DNA from 3 places in the Bacillus sp. PK3-037 genome. Region 2 is predicted to be linked to each of the others. Evidence: riboswitches for the same ligand, from Rfam matches in the RefSeq annotation. Region 2 holds a riboswitch; each other region holds the start of a gene.
What was found. Region 2 has a riboswitch for S-adenosylmethionine ahead of mtnW (2,3-diketo-5-methylthiopentyl-1-phosphate enolase). Riboswitches for the same ligand answer to the same signal wherever they lie in the genome.
Positions count from the first base shown of each region.

Region 1 (7,560 bases), 1.7 Mb from region 2:
AGTCATTTTGTTTGCTCCGATTTGCGCCTTATTTGCTGTGCTGCTGACAGATCCAAGCTTTGTGCTTCCTTTTTTCTCAACCATATTTATGGAAAAGATGGCGGGGTTTATTAAGCTGTACTTTCCAGTATTTCTGCTTGGCGCCATTTTCGGAAAGGTTGTCGAGATGTCCGGCTTGGCGGCTTCCATTGCAAAGACTATTGTCAGACTGGTCGGGGCGAAACGAGCGACACTCGCTATCGTATTGATGGGCGCCATTTTAACGTACAGCGGAGTCAGCCTGTTTGTTGTCGTCTTTGCTGTATACCCCTTTGCGAAAAATATGTTCAAAGAAGCCGACATCCCGAAGCGTCTCATACCGGGAACGATTGCTCTCGGGGCATTTACTTTTACAATGGACGCACTGCCGGGTACACCGCAAATCCAAAATGTAATTCCTACGACGTTTTTCAAAACAGACATTTACGCCGCCCCTTGGCTTGGTATGATCGGTGCGGTGTTTGTGCTGGCGGCGGGTATGTTCTACTTGGAATCGAGGCGCAAAAAAGCAGAGAAATCGGGCGAAGGCTACGCCGGTTTTCAATCGGAGATTTCTGCCGCGCGTGAGCCATCTGATCTTGCCCCGGAACAAAGCCGACCGGTCTTAGAGCCTGACACAAGTAAGGTCCGGCACGCACTCGCTTTTGTTCCTCTTATTCTCGTTGGTGTGATGAATAAATGTTTCACCACGTTCCTTCCCAAATGGTATCCGAATGAATTTGATTTTTCCGCCATAGGATTGGGAGAGTTCGGGAAACTTGATATCTCCTCCGCGGTTGCCATTTGGTCAGTGGAGCTGGCCCTCCTGATCGGAATCATCGCAACCATTTTGTTTGATTGGAGAAAAGTGTTTGGACAGCTAAAGGAAGGGCTGAATGAAGGGATCGGCGGCGCTTTGCTTGCATCGATGAATACAGGCGCCGAGTATGGTTTCGGCGGAATCATTGCTGCGCTGCCGGGGTTTCATAAGCTGAGCAGCGGCATTTCACATACGTTTACGGATCCGCTTGTAAACGGAGCTGTGACGACAACAACGCTGGCAGGGATCACCGGATCGGCCTCAGGGGGAATGGGAATCGCGTTAAGCGCGATGTCTGATCAATATTTGAAAGCGATTCAGACCTATCACATACCGCCTGAAGTGATGCACCGGGTTATTTCGATGGCGTCAGGAGGCATGGATACGCTTCCGCATAATGGGGCGGTGATCACCCTGCTGGCTGTGACGGGTCTGACCCATCGCCAATCGTATCGGGATATTTTTGCGATTACTCTCATCAAAACCGCAGCCCTATTTGTGATTATCGCGATTTACAGTTTGACGGGCCTTGTATAGGACAAAACGAAAGGGGAATCAGATATGGGAAAAGTGCTGTCATCGAGTAAGGAAGCCGCAGAACTCATTCGGGAGGGGGATACACTGATCGCGGGCGGATTCGGCCTGTGCGGAATACCCGAGCAGCTCATTCTGGCGATAAGGGATAAAGGGGTAAAGGATTTAACAGTCGTCAGCAATAATTGCGGAGTTGATGATTGGGGGCTCGGCCTGCTGCTGGCAAACAAGCAAATCAAAAAAATGATCGCCTCCTACGTCGGCGAAAACAAAATTTTTGAAAAGCAATTTTTAAGCGGAGAATTGGAAGTGGAATTGGTTCCCCAAGGGACACTCGCTGAAAGAATCCGAGCAGGAGGAGCAGGCATACCGGGATTTTATACAGCCACAGGCGTCGGAACCACCATCGCTGACGGGAAAGAGCTTAAAACCTTTGACGGACGCACATATGTGTTAGAAAAAGGAATTACTGGGGACGTCGCCATTGTAAAAGCGTGGAAAGCGGACACCATGGGAAATTTAGTTTTTCGGAAAACGGCAAGAAACTTCAATCCGGTTGCCGCCATGGCGGGAAAGATCACAATTGCCGAGGCAGAAGAAATTGTTGAGGCGGGAGAGCTCGATCCCGACCACATCCACACGCCTGGTATTTACGTACAGCATGTTGTGCTCGGCACACATGAAAAGCGGATTGAAAAACGAACTGTTCAGCAAGCGAAGGGAAAGGAGGCGGCACAATGAAGGAAGCCAGAAAACGAATGGTCAAACGTGCTGTAAAGGAAATAAAAGACGGTATGAACGTCAATCTTGGGATAGGGATGCCGACACTTGTCGCAAATGAGATACCGGAGGGCGTGCATGTGATGCTTCAATCAGAAAACGGTTTGCTCGGGATCGGCCCGTATCCGCTGGAAGGAACGGAAGACCCGGATCTGATAAATGCGGGGAAAGAAACGATCACCGCCGTAACAGGCGCATCCTATTTTGACAGCGCGGAATCCTTTGCGATGATACGAGGCGGGCATATCGACCTGGCCATCCTCGGGGGCATGGAGGTTTCTGAGCAAGGGGATTTGGCGAACTGGATGATTCCGGGCAAAATGGTGAAGGGAATGGGCGGCGCTATGGACTTGGTCAACGGGGCTAAGCGAATCGTCGTCATCATGGAGCACGTCAATAAATATGGGGAATCGAAGGTAAAAAAACAATGCTCCCTCCCGCTGACAGGACAGAAAGTCGTTCATCGGCTGATTACTGATTTAGCTGTTTTTGATTTTGATAATGGACATATGACACTGACTGAGCTCCAGGACGGCATCACGCTGGAAGAGGTATATGAGAAAACTGAAGCTGACTTCGTCGTAAGCCAGTCAGTCATCCGGTAAAAATCTTGAGCAGGAAGGTGTATGACATGAAAAAACAAGTCGCTCTTGTGACAGGCGCAGCTGGCGGAATCGGATTTGAAATCGCAAAGGAATTCGCCCGGGAAGGCGCCGATGTCATAATTTCAGATCTAAATCCAAAAGCGTGCGGTGAGGCAGCCGCCAAGCTGAACGAGGAAGGCTTTAGCGCCACGGGCATTCCATGTGACGTGACAAAGGAAGAGCAAATCGCTGATATCGTCCATACTATCAAGACCCGATACGGACGTTTGGATACTCTGGTGAATAACGCAGGCATGCAGCATGTCGCGCCGATTGAAGAGTTTCCGACAGAACGGTTTGAACAGCTTATTCGCGTCATGCTGACCGCGCCATTCATCGCAATGAAGCATGTCTTTCCCCTTATGAAAAAACAGCAGTTCGGCAGGATCATCAATATCGCGTCTGTGAACGGACTGGTGGGGTTTGCGGGAAAAGCCGCTTATAACAGCGCAAAGCATGGGGTCATTGGGCTGACAAAGGTGGGGGCGCTGGAAGGCGCGCCCCACGGGATTACGGTGAATGCACTCTGCCCGGGATATGTGGACACACAGCTTGTCCGCAATCAGCTGAGCGATCTTTCTAAAACAAGACATGTTCCCTATGAATCGGTTCTGGAAGAGGTGATTTTTCCGCTCGTGCCGCAAAAACGCCTTCTCTCGGTTAAAGAAATTGCTGATTATGCCGTCTTTTTGGCGAGTGAAAAGGCGAAAGGCGTCACAGGGCAGGCGGTCGTGCTGGATGGAGGCTACACAGCTCAATAATAGATTGTTGTATTCATAGGAGGCTCTCGTTTATCATAAGATTGAAAGCGATTACAAAATGTGACGGGAGCGACAGGGAGATGAAACATTCTATTAAAAGATTACCCTATGAATGGCTGGATGAAATCATCAACCTTGCGGCGGAATGTATTGTTGTGGTTGATCATGAGGGGAACATTCTCTATATCAATCAGGCGTACTGTGACTTTCTTAAAAAAACAGAAGAAGAAGCGATAGGAAAACCCGTTCAGGACGTGATTGAAAACTCGAGAATGCACATCGTGGCGAAGACGGGGCGGACAGAGGCTGCCGCTATTCATCCGATTAACGGCAGCGAAATGATCGCCAACCGGTATCCGCTCTATGTGAACCGGCAGCTTGTAGGAGCGGTCGGAACCGTTATGTTCCGCAATCCGCAGGAATGGATGGATTATTCAAGAAAAATTAAACCCCTCCTCAATGAACTCAATTACTACAAAAATAGATACGAAAAAGAGCTTTTCAGTAAATACCACTTTGGCGACTTGATTGGAAACAGCTCTCTCTTTATGGAAGCGAAACGGCTGGCTGAACGGGTATCTGACAGCCAATCGGCCGTTTTGCTTTTAGGAGAATCAGGCACGGGAAAAGAGCTGTTTGCCCACGCCATCCATCAGAACAGCCGCCGCAGGTATGCTCCCTTTCTGCGCGTCAACTGCGCCTCGATCCCAGAGCATTTGTTTGAATCAGAAATGTTCGGATACGAAGACGGCGCTTTTACGGGGGCAAAAAAAGGCGGGAAAAAAGGAAAATTCGAACTTGCGCATCAAGGAACCATTTTCCTTGATGAAGTAGGTGATATGCCGCTGCATATGCAAAGCAAAATCCTTCGCGTACTGCAAGAGAAAGAGATAGAGCGGATCGGCGCAAGAAGCCCGGTCCCAATAGATGTACGAGTGATTGCGGCGACACACCGAAACCTCGAAAAAATGGTCCGGGAAGGAGACTTCCGGCAAGACCTCTATTACCGACTGAACGTGATCAAAATTCAAATCCCGTCCCTAAGAGAGCGCATAGAGGATGTTGTGCCGATCGCGGGGCTTCTATTAAAAAAACTTGAACGGAAATTTGGCTTTGATGGCTTGGAGCTTTCTAAAGAAGCAATTGCAGTGCTTCAGAGCTATTCTTGGCCGGGAAACATACGAGAATTGGAAAATGTCTTAGAACGGGCTGTCAACGTCCTCGACGGCAAACGAATCGAACCGAAACACCTGAATCTCACTCCTGAAGATCAACCCATCCAAAGAACAATCAAAATCCGGGAATCTCAATCTATACTGCCATTAAAAGAGACAATCGCTGAGGCGGAAAAAAACGCGATCATCGAGGCGCTTGCCGCAGCAGACGGCAATAAAATAAAGGCAGCAAAGCTATTAGGCATAGGAAAAACAAGCTTATATGAAAAATGCAAAGCCTATCAAATTGAGCAGGCATAAAAAAAACACACTTGCCCCGCCCGGGAATCAAGTGTGTTTTTCTGTTCCTTATTTCCAAACATCGTTAGCGATCTCAACAACATGGCGCAGCTTCGCCCATTGCTGTTCCTCGGTCAGCTTGTTGCCTTCCTCAGTCGAAGCAAATCCGCATTGCGGGCTCAGGCACAACTGATCTAGGCTGACATAACGGGATGCCTCTTCGATACGGCGTTTCACGTCGTCCGGATGTTCAAGCTCACCGAATTTAGATGTCACCAAGCCTAGGACAAGCTGAAGATCAGAGCGTTTCACATAACGGAGCGGTTCGAATCCGCCTGAGCGTGAATCATCATACTCTAAGAAAAGCCCGTCCAGATTCAAGCCGTCAAAAATGGTTTCCGCCGCCGCATCATAACCGCCTTCAGCTGTCCATGTGGACTGGAAGTTGCCGCGGCAAATATGCATGGTAATGGTCATATCATCCGGACGGTCGGCAATTGCGTCATTGATTGACTTCGCAAACAGCTGGCGAAGCTCGTCAGGCGTTGTTCCGAATGCTTCCACTTGTTTCAAGCCTTTTTCAGATAAGAAAACAGCCCATGCCGTATCATCAAGCTGGAGGTAGCGGCAGCCTCTGTCATAAAACGCTTGAATCGCTTTTTTATACGCTTTTGATACATCATGCTGAAAAAGAGCATAATCGTTTTTGTATGCATCCTTTTCCAGTCTGCCGCGGAAAAAGAGCATATTCGGACTCGGAATTGTCATTTTTGGCGTTGCATCACCAGCGATGCCATGTAAAAATGAGTAATCTTCGAGCATTGGGTGATTTGAGAAATCAATATCGCCTGTCACTTTGATGCCGCGTGCTTTTGTCTGCACATTATGGAACTGGATACCCTGTTCAGGTATAAACGGCTCAACGCCATCCAGATTTTCAAGGAAATCAAAATGCCACCACGCTCTGCGGAATTCCCCGTCTGTCACGACGTTCAGGCCGGTTTCTTTTTGTTTTTCCACAATGCGGATGATTTCATCGTTTTCAATCTGGCGAAGCTGTTCGGCAGTGATTTCGCCGGCCGCCCTTTGCAGCCGCGCTTTTTTGACGGGCTCAGATCTCAGCAGGCTTCCGACTTGATCCGCGCGAAACGGCGTTTTTTTTCTCTGAAGCGATTGTTTTTGTTCTGCGGGTGTTGTTTGCTGTGACATGTTGTTCATTCCTTCTTTCCATTCGAATATAAAAAAGCTCTTCCTTTGGATAAGGAAGAGCTTGCGTGAACAATCTCAACCTTATCTTCAAGAGCAAAAATCTGCTCTTAAGGATTTAGCACCATTCTGTTAAACAGCGGTTGCCGGGTATCGCAGGGCCAGTCCCTCCACCTCTCTTGATAAGGAAAACCTTTTTATGAAATTTTCTGATAGTATCTATTATTCACACATTTCTCTTTTCTGTCAATGATAGATTATTTCCACACATCATTGGCAATATCGACCACATGACGGAGCTTCGCCCACTGCTGCTCCTCAGTCAAAAGGTTTCCTTCTTCTGTTGAAGCGAAACCGCACTGCGGGCTGAGGCACAGCTGATCTAAGCTGACAAAGCGCGCAGCTTCGCTGATTCGGCGTTTGACATCCTCTGGGTTCTCAAGCTCTCCGTATTTGGATGTAATCAAGCCCAAGACAATCTGCAGATCCTTGCGTTTGACAAAACGGAGCGGATCAAAGTTTCCGGAGCGGTCATCATCGTATTCCAGGAACAAGCCGTCAAGGTCTAAACCGTCAAGAATCGTTTCCGCTACAGCGTCATAGCCTCCTGATGCTGCCCAAGTCGAGCGGAAGTTGCCGCGGCAGATGTGCATCGTGACCGTTAAGTCGTCAGGACGGTCCCCCACTGCATCGTTAATCGTTTTGGCAAACAACGCAGGCAATGTTTCCGGATCACCGCCGAGGGCACGGACAACATCTCTGCCTTTTTCTTCAAAGAAGAGAGACCATGACGTATCATCGAGCTGAAGATAGCGGCAGCCCGCATCATAGAAAGCGTTAATCGCTTTTTTGTACGCCTGGGCCAGATCATGAAAATATTCCTCCTGATCGGGATATACGCCTTGATCAGCTTTTTCACCGAAAAACAGCATATTCGGGCTCGGAATCGTCAGCTTTGGTGTCGCGTCACCGGCAATCTCATGTAAAAATTGATAATCGGCAAGCGCTGGGGGGTTCGTAAAATCAAGTTTTCCCGTCACTTTGATGCTGCGTGCTTTTGTTTTCGCGTTATGGAACTGAATTCCTTCAGCGGGGATGAACGGTTCCACTCCGTCGAGCCCTTCCAGGAAATCGTAATGCCACCACGAACGGCGGAACTCTCCGTCGGTTACGACGTTTAGGCCGATTTCCTTTTGCTTTTCGACAATGCGGGTGATTTCTTTATTTTCGATATCACGAAGCTGTTCTGCCGTGATCTCGCCGGCCGCTTGTTTTTGCCGCGCCTCTTTTACTGGGGCGGATCGTAATAAACTGCCGACATGATCGGCGCGGAAAGGGGCTTT
Region 1 is NZ_CP096408.1:246,916-254,475, forward strand. It holds gene M1D69_RS01305 (GntP family permease) at 1-1,375, shown strand, start outside; gene M1D69_RS01310 (CoA transferase subunit A) at 1,400-2,113, shown strand; gene M1D69_RS01315 (CoA transferase subunit B) at 2,110-2,757, shown strand; gene M1D69_RS01320 (3-hydroxybutyrate dehydrogenase) at 2,784-3,557, shown strand; gene M1D69_RS01325 (sigma-54 interaction domain-containing protein) at 3,638-5,032, shown strand; gene M1D69_RS01330 (5-methyltetrahydropteroyltriglutamate--homocysteine S-methyltransferase) at 5,081-6,220, opposite strand; SAM riboswitch class I at 6,299-6,406, opposite strand; gene M1D69_RS01335 (5-methyltetrahydropteroyltriglutamate--homocysteine S-methyltransferase) at 6,475-7,560, opposite strand, start outside.
Region 1: another riboswitch for S-adenosylmethionine. It lies ahead of M1D69_RS01330 (5-methyltetrahydropteroyltriglutamate--homocysteine S-methyltransferase); the one in region 2 lies ahead of mtnW (2,3-diketo-5-methylthiopentyl-1-phosphate enolase).

Region 2 (7,560 bases):
GACTACCGCTAGTTCTTTCATCAGTTCCCTCTTTCTTATGAAATTTCCCCAGAAAAAAAGAGCGCTTCTGAAAAGCTCTCTCTTTATATATGCATCAGATAGCGCCGCTATTTATGTGCATCATATGCAGGCATAACGTCTCTTCGGGGCCACAAGCCTAATTTCTTCACAAGGCCTTGAATTCCTTTGGAATGTTCGTTTTCTTGCATAAGCTGGTGGTATTCGTTCATTAAAGAATCCAGCTCCTGACTGTGCCTGATTGTGTCATGCCCTGTAAATCCCTGCTTACTAGCGGCGTCTATCATTAACTTTCTTTTTTCATCAATAGACACCAGCAATCTTTCTTGTTCAGAAGAACAGCCCATTCAATTCACCCCTCGCCGCTAAGAAATAGGAAACAAGTTTGATTGGGTTATTGTGCATTATTACAGATTATACTTTATTTGTAAACATATTTTTATTAAATAACTTAATTTTTCATTTATAATAGATATATTGATAGGATTAGAAGAACAATACCCAGACGAAGACCACCTTAAACACACCGGCAGGCAGGAGGAATGCGAAATGAAGAAAAAAAAAGCGATAATGCTCGGTGCGGCAGGCGGAAAAGCTATTCTGAAAAGGAAAACCCGCAAAAAATTAATCAATCATATCACGATCTTTTGTCAAATGCTTCGCGATTGGCGAAACGGTGACTATCCCCGTTCACAGATTAAAACACTGTTGCTTCTGACAGCTGCTGTCTTTTATCTCATCATGCCGATTGATATGATTCCGGACTTCGTGCTCGGTTTAGGAATTCTTGACGATGCTGCCGTTCTCGGTATGATTTGGACGCTGATCAAAAAAGAAATGTCCCAATACGAAGAATGGCGTTTACGATAAGCAAAGAAAGCCCCGCCTTTATGGGACTGACCCCATAAGATGAGACAAATAAAAAACACCTTCAAGTTTGAAAACGGATGATTGTTAGCCGAAATTAGACTTGGAGGTGTTTTTTCTATGGGGAGAAGAGTGAGTTATCCGGTTGAAGTGAAACAGAAGGCTGTAGAAATGAGATTGGCAGGCGTGCCTATGAAAGAGATCATGGAGAAATTAAAAATTAAGAATAAGACACAGATTAAGACGTGGGTTAGATGGCATAAGGCTGGGGATACACATAGATTCGAACAGCCTGTTGGAAAGCAATACACTTACGGAAAAGGGCCGGAGTATGCTTCCGATTTAGAGAAACTGCAGGCAGAGAATCGTTATCTGAGACAACAAAATGAAGTTCTAAAAAAGTACAACGAATTGGAAAGGAAGTTGATAGCGAAACGTCAGTCGAACTTGTAGAAGGATTGCGCAGCACAATGACCGTGCAGGATATCTGTATTCATTTAGGTATCTCTCGAGCGTCTTATTATCGTTGGAAGAAGAATCAGACGAAAGATCATCCCAAGCGCTATTTTGAAAAACAAATCGGCACGTTGTGCCGAGAGCACAAGTATCGATATGGATATCGGAAAATCACAGCCATACTAAAAAAGACAATGCGTATCAACCATAAAACGCTTCAGCGTATTATGCAGAAAAATCAATGGCAGTGCCGGGTTAAGGTGAAAAAGCGCAAGAAGAATGGGCAGCCATATGCCGTGGTCGATAATATGTTGGATCGGAATTTTCAGTCTGATCGCCCTCTTGAAAAACTAGTAACGGACATCACATATTTGCCTTATGGACAGAAACAATTGTATCTTTCCAGTATATTAGATTTATACAATGGAGAAGTGATTGCTTTTACGATTGGCGATAAGCAGGACACAGACTTTGTCTTAAACACACTTGATCAGCTGCCAACGCTGCCTGAGAACTGCGTGTTACATAGTGACCAAGGATCTGTGTATACATCTTACGAGTATCAAAAAGCTGTTAACACAAAAGGCATTACCATGAGCATGTCCCGCAAAGGGACGCCCGCTGATAATGCCTCCATCGAATCGTTTCATTCCTCACTAAAGTCTGAAACGTTCTATCTTAACAGCATTGATCGAACCACGACCGCCATCGTAGAACGCACTGTCAAAGAATACATTTATTATTATAACAACATTCGTATTCAAACGAAACTAAACAGCCAATCACCGATAAGCTATCGGCAATTGGCTGTATAAAAGGTGTTTTGATCCCTGTCTCAAAAACGGGGGTCAGTCCCTTATGGACGGGGCTTTTTCTTCTTATTGGTTCACGCTATCTTTTTCATAAATCGGAACCCAGCCCTCAGATGTAACAAAGATCCGCACCGCCACAACTTTTCGATCCTCTTGAAGCGTGAAATAATGGCGGATATTTTCAGGTACCGAGATTAAATCTCCAGGGTTTAAACGGACATCAAAAAATGTGCCGTCCTTGCCTTGAATGACGAAAATTCCGTGTCCGCTTACAATAAAACGGACTTCATCGTCTGTATGGTGATGTTCTCTTTTAAAGTTTTCTAGCAGTTCATCCAGTTTCGGATTAGCGTCAGACAGAGAAATAACATCTTGGGCTTTGTAGCCGCGGCGGGCTGAGATATCTTTAATTTCAGCATCGAAGGTGTCAAGAATTTGCTGTTTTTCTTCTTCAGACAGGTCATATTTTTCTGAAAGCCGTTCAGGGAGCTTGGCGATATCCCATTGCTCATAGATCACCTCTTGGCTGTCCAGAAAGCTTGCCACTTCCTCTTGATTTTCAATCGTTGTATTTGCTTCATCATGAATTCGAATTGTTGCCATTTGCGGTTCCCCCTTTTATTTAACCAGCTGATGCCGGAGTGTTTTCAGCTTCAAATGATAGCTGAATAAAAATTCATATGCTTCAAGCACTCTTTTCGCTTCAAGTGCTGTTCTTCCCCAAGCAGTAATGCCATGGTTCCTGATCAGGACAGCTCCTGAATCTCCAGTAACTTGATCCGCGAAAAGCGTTGCGAGAGTCGGAATATGAGCCGGATTTTCTATAATTGGGATGGACACTTCTGCATTCTCTTCCCACAGGCCGAGCGCTTTTATAATTTCTTGGCCTTTAAAAGTAATTTGGTTTTGATCGCCATACAGCTCTGAGATGACGTTATTGTTGACCGTATGAACATGAAGACAGCATCCGGCATTTGTTTTATTGTACAGATGCGTATGCAAAAGCGTTTCCGCTGACGGTTTCAGATGATGCCCCTTTTCGGCAGGCTCTCCGTTCTGATCCACCAACAGGAAGTCTTCATCCGTTTCTTTTCGTTTATCTTTTCCGCTCGCCGTTACGAGAAATTGCAATGGCTCATCAGAAACCTTGATGGACAGGTTGCCGCTTGTCGCTGGAAACCAATCTCTTTCTGCCAATTCCCGTTTTACTTCGGCAAGCTCGAGCCACCGCTCTTGTTTTGCAGCCATTTCTTTACCTCCGTTACGTCTTCAATCGCTTTCTTTATTTCGTGAAAATCACGGTATGGGATATGATTCAGATGATGCTCCTTGCATTCATTTAATAAATAATCCCTTGCAAAGCAAAGATCAGACAGCTTTGCCGCCTCTACATCGGTAACGGAGTCACCGATCATGATGATATATTGATCAGGCTCAGAAAGCTCGTTCATAACAGTCGGCTTGCAGCACCCGCATTGATTTGTGCATGTGCCTTTGCAAGAATGAGGCCAATCAATATGAATGAATTCGTTCTCGAATGACGCACGGTTGCAATAAATATGATCTTTCTCAACAATTCCTTCAAGCAGCGGATAGACAAAAAAGTCCATTCCCCCGCTTACGACATAAAACGGGAGTTCATGCTTGTTAACAAATGCGACAAATTCCCGAAAGCCGTCCCGGATTTTTGCGTCTTCCAATACGAATCTCGTAATCTCCTCTTTTAAGCTGCTCGGCAGAAGGCCGAACATTCGTCCGACGCCTTCTTGGATCGACATCGTTTTGGAGAGCACGCCGTCTTTTAACGCCGTCCACTCCGGCGGAGCGAATGTTTTCATAATGTTTATAATGTTGTCGTTCATCGTGATGGTTCCATCAAAATCACATATAATGAACGGTTTTTGAGTCGTCATACGGCTTCAGCCTTTCCCCATTTATCAAGCGCAAGCTTCAAATCTTCGCATTGACCGGCTTTTTCTTCAATCGGCTGCGCTTCCAAAACCGCATCAATAATAGCTCTGAACGCTTTGCCCCCGCCTTGGGCGCCGTTTGGATGTCCGTGTATGCCTCCTCCGGCGTTAATAATATGATCAATGCCAAAATCACGCATGAGAAGCGGAACCATACCAGGGTGAATACCGGCGGACGGAACGGCAAATGTCTGGTTAAATACATCTTCTCTTACGCATTCTTCATGAATCGCCAGCGCGTCTTCTTTCGGAAGCGCAACTGAGCCATATGGAGAAGGAAACAGACTGAAGTCAGCGCCGCAATATCGGTTTAATTTTCCGAGCAAAAGGGCATGGGAAAACCCGTACAATGGTGAGGATGTAAATGCCCCGCTGACTGCCGGATGCGCCATAATGGGGATTGATACGTCCGGATCTTCCGCAAGGCTTTGCATGACGTCCAAACCGTAAGCGAAGACATTCAATAAAAGCGCATCCGCTCCCAACTCAGCGGCGCGTCTTGCTTTATCTTTAAGCTCAGCCGTTCTTCCAGTCAAATTCACTGCATACAGCGTTTTATGGCCGGTCTGCTCGTATGTTTCTTTCAAAATTTGTTTTCCCTCTGTAATTCTTGTTTCAAAAGGTGCTAAACCCGTCTCAAAGAAAATTTCATCGTCTTTGATTACGTCAACCCCGCCGAGCGCCTGCTGCCTGAGCTGTTCTTTAATATCACTCAGGTCCCTTCCGATGACCCCTTTAAAAATGCTCATTAACAGCGGTCTTTCAAACTCTCCAAGCATCTTCCGGATGCCGTATACGCCAAACTTCGGACCCGGAAGTGTTCGCTTAAACGCTTCAGAAAATTCGAGATCTATCAACTTGATTTTTCCGTCCAACGACAGCTTGCCAAACACAGTTGTCAGCAATGCCGGAATATCCTGTGAGAAATTTACCTCGGGATAGGCAATTGTGATAACCGCTTGTTTCCCTGATGCAAGATGTCCCTCTCTCTCCTCGACCTTTACAACCCGTCCCTTATGCTTTTGCATCTGCTCCTGCTTCACCAGAGGCAGATCAGTCCAAGAGCCCACCGTCAATCCTGTTGCGATTTGTTCTGCTTTTTTCTCCGTGTCGGCTCCCGGCTCGGTCAGGAGATATGTTGCTAATAATTCACTCATGCCAGAGCTCCTTTCATTTTTTAACCATATAAAAAACCTCTTCAAACAGCTATGCGTCTAAAGAGGTTTCGTTTCTCGTCCGAATCTTATCTCTCAGCCGCCAGCTGCAAGAATTAGCACCGTGCTTTACAAGTCGGTTGCCGGGCTTCATCGGGCTCGTCCCTCTGCCTGCTCTTGATAAGAAAATATAGATTTTATAAATTATTTTGAATTATCCCACCGTTAAAGAATCTTGTCAATGCTTTTTTGGGTAAACAGGTTTAGTTTGCCAATTCGATGAGCTGCTTCTTTAAGCCTAGCTTCACTCGTTAAGAGCCCCACTCTGACATACCCCTCGCCATATTCACCAAACCCGTTTCCTGCTGCAACCGCGACATTCGCTTTTTCAAGCAAGAGATCTGAGAATTGCTCAGAGCTATAGCCTTCAGGCACCGGCAGCCACGCAAAAAATGAACCCGCAGGCGCTGTTACATCCCAGCCGATTTCCCGGCATGCTGCTATCCAAGCGTTGCGCCTGCTTTCATATCGGGCATTTTGCTCCGCTACGCATGTCTGCTCAGATAAAAGTGCCGCCTCGGCAGCCTGCTGGGTTGCTTTGAAAAGACTGACAAACATATGGTCTTGATAAAGATTGATCGCTTCTATGACCGAGGCGTTACCAACTGCAAAACCGACCCGCCAGCCCGCCATATTATATGTTTTGGACAGCGTGTAAATTTCTATTCCGATATCCTTAGCGCCTTCAGTCTGCAAAAAGCTCAAAGGCTTGTGTCCGTCAAAGCCGACTGCACCGTAAGCAAAATCATGGACCACACAGATTTCGTTTTCTTTCGCAAAACTCACCGTTTCTCCAAAAAATTCTGCGGTAGCGACGGCTCCAGTCGGATTATTCGGATAATTCAAGTACATCAATTTCGCTTGTTCTCTTACGTCAGGCGAAATGCTTGCGTATTCAGGAAGAAACGCCTTTTCCTTAGTGAGCGGCATCATTTCCATTTTCGCTTTCGCAAGCGTGACACCGGACCAATAATCTGGATAGCCGGGGTCAGGAACCAAAATCGCATCCCCCGGATTTAACAGGCATTGCGGTAGCTCGACAAGACCGGCTTTCCCGCCGAATAATACGGCTACTTCAGTTTCCGGATCAAGCTGAACGCCGTATTCTCTTTTATAAAATGCCGCCGCTGCTGATTTCAGACTGTGCGAACCTCGAAATGAGGAGTATTTATGATTTTCAGGCTGAGCAACGGCTCGCTTCATTTCCTCCACAATATGCTCGGGCGTCGGCTGATCCGGATTCCCCTGCCCCAAATTGATGACATCATGTCCTTCCTTCAGCTTTCGGTTCACTTTCTGCACAAGAGAAGCAAAGAATTGTTTAGGCAGTTCCTGCAGCACTTGAGAATGTTCAAATTTCATCTGTTTTCACCTTCTAAAAAATCTTGAAATGATAGTCCAGTATCATATATGGTTAAAGGAAAAAAGTAAAGAAAAATATGGGGTGTTAAAAAATGAAATGGACCATATCTTGTCTTCAATTTGATATTTCATACGGAAAACCTTCTGAAAATATAAAAAAGGCTGAATCTTTAATCGAAAAAGAGAGTAAAAATGCTGACGTTCTTGTTCTCCCTGAATTATGGACGACTGGTTACGACCTTGCCAATCTTGATCAGCTTGCTGATGAAGACGGGCACACTGCTCAAAGCTGGCTGCAAAAAACCGCAAAAAAACACGGAGTTCATATTGTCGCAGGATCTGTTGCTGTCAGAAAGGGTTCTGATGTTTATAATACAATGTTCATCGCGGATAAGGAAGGACGAATCATTAAAGAGTACAGCAAAGCCCATCTATTTCAGCTGATGGATGAGCATGAGTATTTATCAGCCGGTTCCGAGGACGGGTACTTCGAGCTTGAAGGCGTCAAAAGCTCAGGACTGATCTGTTATGATATCCGTTTTCCGGAATGGATCAGAAAACATACGACAAAAGGCGCTAACGTGCTGTTCATTTCTGCGGAATGGCCTCTTCCCCGTCTTGATCATTGGAAAAGCCTGCTTATTGCGAGGGCCATTGAGAACCAATGCTTTGTCGCCGCCTGCAATTGCACAGGATCTAATCCCGATAATGAATTCGCCGGGCACAGCATGATTATTGACCCTTGGGGACGCATATTGGCCGAGGGCGGCCGTGAAGAAGGCAGTGTCAGAGCGGAAATTGACCTTCAAGAAAGCGTTGAGGTGCGGGGAAAAATTCCTGTTTTCGATGATATCAGAAAAG
Region 2 is NZ_CP096408.1:2,675,253-2,682,812, forward strand. It holds gene M1D69_RS13640 (hypothetical protein) at 1-21, opposite strand, end outside; gene M1D69_RS13645 (aspartyl-phosphate phosphatase Spo0E family protein) at 108-365, opposite strand; gene M1D69_RS13650 (YkvA family protein) at 568-888, shown strand; one part of gene M1D69_RS13655 (IS3 family transposase) at 1,006-1,279, shown strand; one part of gene M1D69_RS13655 (IS3 family transposase) at 1,279-2,156, shown strand; gene mtnD (acireductone dioxygenase) at 2,220-2,756, opposite strand; gene M1D69_RS13665 (methylthioribulose 1-phosphate dehydratase) at 2,772-3,401, opposite strand; gene mtnX (2-hydroxy-3-keto-5-methylthiopentenyl-1-phosphate phosphatase) at 3,359-4,066, opposite strand; gene mtnW (2,3-diketo-5-methylthiopentyl-1-phosphate enolase) at 4,063-5,280, opposite strand; SAM riboswitch class I at 5,364-5,464, opposite strand; gene M1D69_RS13680 (aminotransferase class I/II-fold pyridoxal phosphate-dependent enzyme) at 5,503-6,699, opposite strand; gene M1D69_RS13685 (carbon-nitrogen family hydrolase) at 6,792-7,560, shown strand, end outside.

Region 3 (7,560 bases), 640 kb from region 2:
CAGTGAAATGCCGTATATACTAAAAATCGAAGCGGATTGCTGAACGGTGAGCCCATTTTCAATCAGAAAAGGACTGAGCCATCCTTGTTCAAGACCGTCTCCCATCATAAACAGCACAACCCCTAAAAACCCCCATGCCAACCGCTTTGGTATACCAATTTTATCCAACATATCTGTATCCTCCTTAGATGCTTATCCCAATCACCGTATTACCTCATTAAAGTAAGAAAATGTATAATTCCTCAATTGGCGGCAAATTCCGCCTTATACTAATACCTTGTTTCCCGATGACGGCTCTAACCCTGAAAAGAAGCGTTGGACCTGCTTCCACTCCTCGTATAAAGTCATTTCTATCCGGCAATCCTGCGGTTCTATCACCCGAACACTTCCAGACATTTCTTCGGTCAATCTAAAGGCCTCATTGCAAACCACAGCAGCACCAACGACTGATGCCTGACTGTACCCTTCTTTGACATAGATTTTTTTCTGAAGAAGATTGGCGATATATTGTGTAAATGCTCTGCTTTGGAATCCGCCTCCGCATCCCCACACATAGTCACGATCAAACGGAGTGATCTCTGTTAAAATGTCAAAGTTCCATTTGATTGAACATGCAATCTCCTGTAATGCCGCGCGTACAAAATGCGCTCTGCTTAAATGGGCTGAAAGCGGTACATCAAAAAGAAAGCCGCCTTTCGTCAGGGCGTTTTTTTCTGCCGATAAATACGAGCCGAGGGAAGATACACATGCATGATCTACCTTAGCAAGAGCAGCAATCTCTTCTTCCATCACATCGTACGGTTCATTCGGATAGAAAATATCCTTTAGTTTTTGAAAATTCAGACCTGTTACCCCGGGATTTGTCTCCGCAAGCCACTGTCCTTGATCTGTGTGGCAGTTTAGCCAGGCTTTAATTTGTCTGTCCCCATGAATTTCATCTATAATGTTGGTAATCGGTGTTGTCGTACCTGATACAATGACTGCGTCTCCCAGAGCAGCACCAGTGCTTTTGACAGCAAGCTGTGTATCTCCCCCGCCCGCTATAACCTTCGCATGATGTGATAGTCCCAATTCTGCCGCATACTCATCTGTTATCGATCCAATGACTGTTCCCGCTCTTACTAGAGGCGGAAGAATGGATGGCGAGAAACCGAATATACCGCACATCTCTTCTGACCATGTATTTTGTTTTACATCAAACAGCAGCGTTTCCGTCGCCTGTGAAGGTTCATATGTCAATACTCCGCTCAACTGATACGTCACCCAATCACTAATGCTTGTGAAGCTTGCAGTTTTTTCCCATAAGGAGGGCTGCCGGTGCTTTAAACCATAAAGCTTGAGCGCTGAAAAAAGCGCAGTCGGCAGACGGCCTGTTCGGCTGTATACTTCTTCCCGATTCGGTATGTTTTCCTCCCACTCCCTGCCCCGATTGTCAATGTTGGGCAGACCGAGGAAAGACTCACCATTTTGATCAAGCAGCACGATCCCCTGTCTTTGACTTGTTGAAGTGAGACCAATAATTTCAATATGATGAGAACGAGAAATCGCACGTCTAGCCAGATTCATGATTTGATTCCACAGCGCCTGTGGAGAAAAATAGCGGCTGTCCGGGTAAAGCGGCTCGGTCGTATATACAATGTCCTCCCGTTCAACCGTTTGAACGCTGCCCGACACACTTACGACCGCAACTCTTGCATTGCCAGTGCCAATGTCAAATACGAGATAACCTTTTTGTTTCGTCATCCTGATGCCCTCCTTTTCTTACACCTCTGCTTTAAGATCGTTTTTGTTATATAAAGTCGGAATATTGAGAGTTTTTTCACCCTTCCACTTTTTAAGCGCTTCGTTCAGAATGGTAACGTGATGATCCTCTACTTCAAATGTTGCTCCTGCTAAATGCGGTGTTGCCAGAACATTAGGCAATGAAATAAATTCATAATCCGATTGCTCTGGCGGCTCATGATAAAAAACGTCTAATATCGCACCTCTGATTTTACTTTCTTTCAATACAGATAAAAGATCCTCTCGGTTTACCACGACAGCTCTTGATGTATTCACGAAAATGGCGCTCTCTTTCATCAAGTCAAAATACGGCCGATCAATGAGGCCAAGCGTATCATCTGTACGCGGCAGATGAACAGAAACGATATCACTATCTGAAAAAACCTTCTCCAGAGAAACTTTTTCATATTGCGGATAATCGTGCTGTACGTATGGATCGTAATACAAAACCTTGCAGTCAAACGCAGCCAGCAGTTTTGCAATTCTTTGCCCAACCGCTCCGAATCCGACCATACCCACGGTTTTTCCTGTTATTTCATTACCTTTGAATTTGGCATACGCCTGCAAATAATCGCTGTTCCATTTTCCATCCTTTAGCCATTGATTAGAGGTATTCGTGTGCCGGAGAAATGAAATCACATTTCCAATAAACATTTCAGCAACAGCTTGTGCGTTGCGCCCAGGTGTATAGAAAACCGGAATGTCTCTGTTTGACGCTGCTGCTATATCAACATTGGAAGGCATTCCCCTGCATACTCCCACAAATGAAAGTTCCGGCATTGATGCAAACACATTCTCTGTCACCTGATCAAGCTCAGTAATCAGACCCGTCGCATTTGATTCTTTTAATAGCTGAATCAATTCATCTTCCCTGTATGCCCGGCCGTTTTCTTTCCAAGACTGATAAACAACGGAACCGAACAATTCTTCAAGCTCTTTTCGTCCTTCTTCGTTGTACGGTGCTGTAATCAAAACCGTCATGATGCAAAACATCCTTTTCATCGGTATTTTTCACAAAAAAAATCTCTCTCCAAAGATGGAAAGAGATTCATGTATAGGCGCACTCTGCCACAGACAGAAGCCGGTATAAACCTTACTTTCCTATCTTTCAAGCTGACGCTTGCTGGAATTGGCACAATAATGTTGCCGAGGTTTCATAGGGCCAGTCCCTCCACCTCTCTTGATAGAAAATGTTTTGTATGTAATTTTCAGTATTGAGAATACGTTAATCATAAAGAAGACCCAGATTGATGTCAATGTCTTTTTTCAGAATTGACGTTATCATTCGAAATGTTATAATTCTTACAATATATCTAACTAGGGAGAGGAACTGGGCTATGAAATCGTTCGCCACTCAACAAAACGGCATTTTTAAATCCGTTTGCTCACTGGACTGCCCGGACCAGTGCGGATTGCTGGTACATAAAAAAGACGGGAAAATTGTGAAAGTGCAGGGTGATCCTGATCACCCCGTGACAGCCGGAAATATATGCAACAAAGTACGAAATATGGCTGAGCGCATCTATGATGAAAAGCGGCTGACGACTCCGCTGAAACGAACAGGTGTGAAGGGCGAGGCAGAGTTTAAACCAATTTCTTGGGAAGAAGCGATTGACACCATCACATCCCGCTGGAAACAGCTGATTGATGAAGAAGGAGCTGAAAGCATACTGCCTTACAGCTTTTACGGCAATATGGGAAAATTAACGGCTGAAGGAATGGACCGCCGCTTTTTTTATCGCTTGGGCTCAAGCCAGCTTGAGCGGACGATTTGCAGCAAAGCCGGATCAGAGGGCTATAAATATACCATGGGTGTGAGTGCTGGAATCGATCCTGAAGAAACAATCCATACGAAACTCTTTATCTTTTGGGGAATTAACGCAGTCAGCACAAATATGCATCAAATTACAATCGCCCAAAAAGCACGGAAAAAAGGCGCAAAAATTGTTGTGATTGATGTGCATAAAAATCAGACAGGGCGTCTTGCAGACTGGTTTATTCCTATAAAACCCGGTACCGACAGCGCGCTTGCCCTTGGCATCATGCACATTTTATTTAAAGAAAATCTTCACGATGAAGCATTTCTTTCAGAATATACAGTCGGCTATGAAGAACTGCGCGAGCATGTGAAACAGTATCATCCAGAAAAGGTATCCTTGATCACTGGTATCAGTACCGACGATATCTATCAGCTGGCAAAAATGTATGGTGAAACCTCCCCTTCCTTTATCAGAATCGGAAACGGCCTTCAGCATCATGACAACGGCGGAATGATTGTAAGAACGATTGCCTGTCTTCCGGCGATTACCGGTCAATGGATGCATACAGGAGGCGGTGCCATCAAACATAACAGCGGAGTTTTAGAATATAACACCACCGCGCTTCAGCGTCCTGATTTACTGAAAGGCCGCACACCGAGATCGTTTAATATGAACCAGCTGGGCAGGGTTCTTCTGGAAACAGACCCTCCTGTTCGCTCCCTCTTTATTTATGGGACGAATCCAGCCGTTGTGGCGCCAGAAGCGAACAAAGTCAGACAAGGCCTCCTGCGGGATGACTTGTTCACCGTGGTTCATGATTTGTTTGTAACAGAAACGGCCAAATATGCGGACATTGTACTGCCCGCTGCATCTGCTTTTGAAAATACTGATTTTTACACCTCATACTGGCATCATTACATTCAGCTGCAGCAGCCGGTTATTGAGAAATACGGAGAAAGTAAGTCTAATACCGAGGTATTCCGGTTATTGGCTGAGGCAATGGGATTTACGGATCAGGAGCTCAAAGATTCAGATGAAGACTTAATCCGGCAGGCGCTTCACCACCCCGATAATCCTTATTTAGCAGAGATTACTTATGAATCACTTACTGAACGTTCGTTTATGAAGGCGAAGCGTGAAAAGCCGCTGTTTCCGGGTAAATTGCCGACACCGAGCGGAAAAATAGAATTATATTCAGAAAAAATGAAACAAGCCGGTTTCCCGCCGTTACCGACACATACGCCGCTTGCGCCGGATCATGAATTCCCGTTTATGTATGTTCCCGGGCCGAATCATAATTTCTTAAACTCAACGTTTTCCAATAATGCAAAGCACGTCAAACTTGAAAAAGCACCGAAACTCTTTATCAACACGAAAGATGCCGAAAAACACGGCCTCACTGATGGTGAAGCCGTACGGATTTGGAACAGCCGAGGTGAGTGTGAATTAACCGCCGCAGTCGGAGAACAAGTGCTGCCCGGTGTTGTCGTCAGTCAAGGATTATGGGCAGATGAACCAGGCAAAAATCAGCTTGTTAACGCCCTGACCCCCGACCGCTTGTCTGATATAGGCGGAGGCGCCACTTTTTTCTCAGGCCGAGTGCAGATTGAAAAAGCATAGAAACCGTCCAGAGCTTGCTCTGGCGTTTTTTTGTGTGCACAGTCAACAAAAAAATGAAACCAATGGTATAGAGTGACCGTATAACATGACGATTACATAATGGAGGCATACACATGGACGTTTTTTTAGGAATCGGTATTGCATTGGCTGGATATTTTATCGGAGAAGGATTAAAGCATATTAACAACCCAAAAGCTAACGAAAAAAATGACATCATGCTGATTAAAGAACGAGATATTCACTTTTACATCGGGCATTTTTTAGGAATAACCCAAGCGGAGGCGAAACTCTTAGCAAAGGATCTCACAGACCTCCCTCATATCGAAATAAACGGAAAAAGATATGTGCAAAAACATATCTTAAGAGAATGGGTATTAACATTAGGAGAGAAACAACAAGCGAAAGATTAATGCGAATTTTTCAATAAGACGAGCTATGAAGTTCTATTTACCATCAAAACAAAAAGCAGGATTGGTAAACGCTTTTTGATCAATTTATTGGTTCTTGTTATTTATTTAATTTAAAAAAGATCACCACATTAACGAAAGCAGCCCACATATGCAATTATTGATTTTACTTATCAAGTATAGGTATTGGTGTCTTCGGTAGAGGGGATGCCAAATGCAATTGAATACAGAGTCACTATCTAACATCCAAGCAGCTGAAAGACCAGTCGCAGGATTCATTTAGCCCTTCTTCTTGAGCAGGATTTTTCATTTGAAATGTTCCTCTACCATTGCTGTGCCAACATGCATAAGGAAGTCACAACATTCTTACCTCATAATCATTTGCACGTATAAAAAAGCGGCGGAAAATTTAGATTTTCCCGCCGTTTTTCAAAGCTTTTATTCAGGAAACTGAACATGCCCGGGAACTGTGTACGCCCCAGATGTTCCGTTTGCAGGAAGCTTTGGAATCGTATCTTTTACAACTTTTCCTCGAATGTCAGTGATTCTGACTTTAAGAGAGCCCGTTCCTAAATTGGTGCTGAGGAAATGATTATAGTCTGTTTTCTCCATGTTGATCCACTTTCCGTCTTTGTAGTATTCCATTTTCATAACGGGATACTTGTGATTTCTAACTTGGATTGCCGCCCACCACTGGCTGCTGCCTTCTTTAATCCGGTATGTGAAATTGCCAGTGATTGGCGCTTTGATCACACGCCATTTGATTTTGATTTTTCCATCTTTCATAGCACCGATTTTGCTGAAGGCATTGGGTGAAAGATCAAGGGCTCCTGGGGCACCCTCAGGATATAGATCGGTAACATAGACGATCGTCTTCCCCTTTGGCCCTTCCACTTCAAGATAAGAGCCGGCAAGAGCGGCTTTCACACCCCCGTAATTAAGATCCTTTGGGTTAATTGCCGTAATCTCCATGTCAGATGGGATAGGGTCAAGAAGGAAAGCTCCTCCTGAATAGCCTGATCCGGTATAGGTTGCATAGCCTTCGTGCAAATCGTTATAGGCTGCCGAAGCCTGCGGGCAAAAACAAAGAATCATCAACATAACCACGCTAATAACAGCACTGATCTTCTTTTTCATAGACATCCTCCTAGTCCAAATTTCGAATGAGAATCATTATCATTGTAATGCTGATTCGATATGGATGGAAAGAGGACATAGATTCATAGATTGATTTATGTCTAATTCACTATTCTATATCTATCAAAAGGTGCGTTTTTTACGACTATGCACTACTTATGTTCAGATGCACATATGAGCCAAAGTTCTTGTTTCATTAAAATGGGTGGCTATAGTGGGGATCTGAAGTATATCAGCTCAAAAAATCCCCATCCCCGCTTGAAATCGCAAGCGGGAGAATTTCACTTTACTTTTTGCAACTTGGCCAGAGCAGTAAGTATAATACCTAAAATGAGCACAATCGGAACCCAAATAATGATGTAATGAAAATGCGGTTCTGCAAAAGCTACAATAATAGCCCCCACACAATATAATATGATGGCCAGCGCCCTTAACACAGCATCTCTCAAGAATGTTTTATTCTGTTTAGAGAAAAGCAACCGGCCGGAAAGATCCTCTAAAAGAGAAGCCAATGTTCCGGTCAAAACAGTTGAAGAAATGCCTGCAATCCCCAGTTGTTTAGCTGCTGTTGTTTGTATCCCCATGGCAATACTCAAAAGGATAATAAGGATGTACACGGGAACGAAAGCAGTAGATATTGAAAGACAAGCAAAAACAAATAAAATGAATGCTTCAATTGCCAGAGCTTTTGTTACAGCGGATGGCCAAAATGTTTTCTCTGCCTTTCCAACAATGATTGTTGAAATAATCACCCCAAATATGAAGCCGATTAGCGCAGTCAAAGAATGAAAAACAGTGACCTGAAGAGATTTTCCGATCGCTAATCCCAATAAAACGATATTTCCGGTCATATT
Region 3 is NZ_CP096408.1:2,030,444-2,038,003, reverse strand. It holds gene M1D69_RS10770 (RbtT/DalT/CsbX family MFS transporter) at 1-171, opposite strand, end outside; gene M1D69_RS10765 (FGGY-family carbohydrate kinase) at 265-1,743, opposite strand; gene M1D69_RS10760 (2-hydroxyacid dehydrogenase) at 1,762-2,784, opposite strand; SAM riboswitch class I at 2,881-2,972, opposite strand; gene M1D69_RS10755 (molybdopterin oxidoreductase family protein) at 3,120-5,162, shown strand; gene M1D69_RS10750 (hypothetical protein) at 5,276-5,572, shown strand; gene M1D69_RS10745 (expansin EXLX1 family cellulose-binding protein) at 6,008-6,706, opposite strand; gene M1D69_RS10740 (YoaK family protein) at 6,988-7,560, opposite strand, start outside.
Region 3: another riboswitch for S-adenosylmethionine. It lies ahead of M1D69_RS10760 (2-hydroxyacid dehydrogenase); the one in region 2 lies ahead of mtnW (2,3-diketo-5-methylthiopentyl-1-phosphate enolase).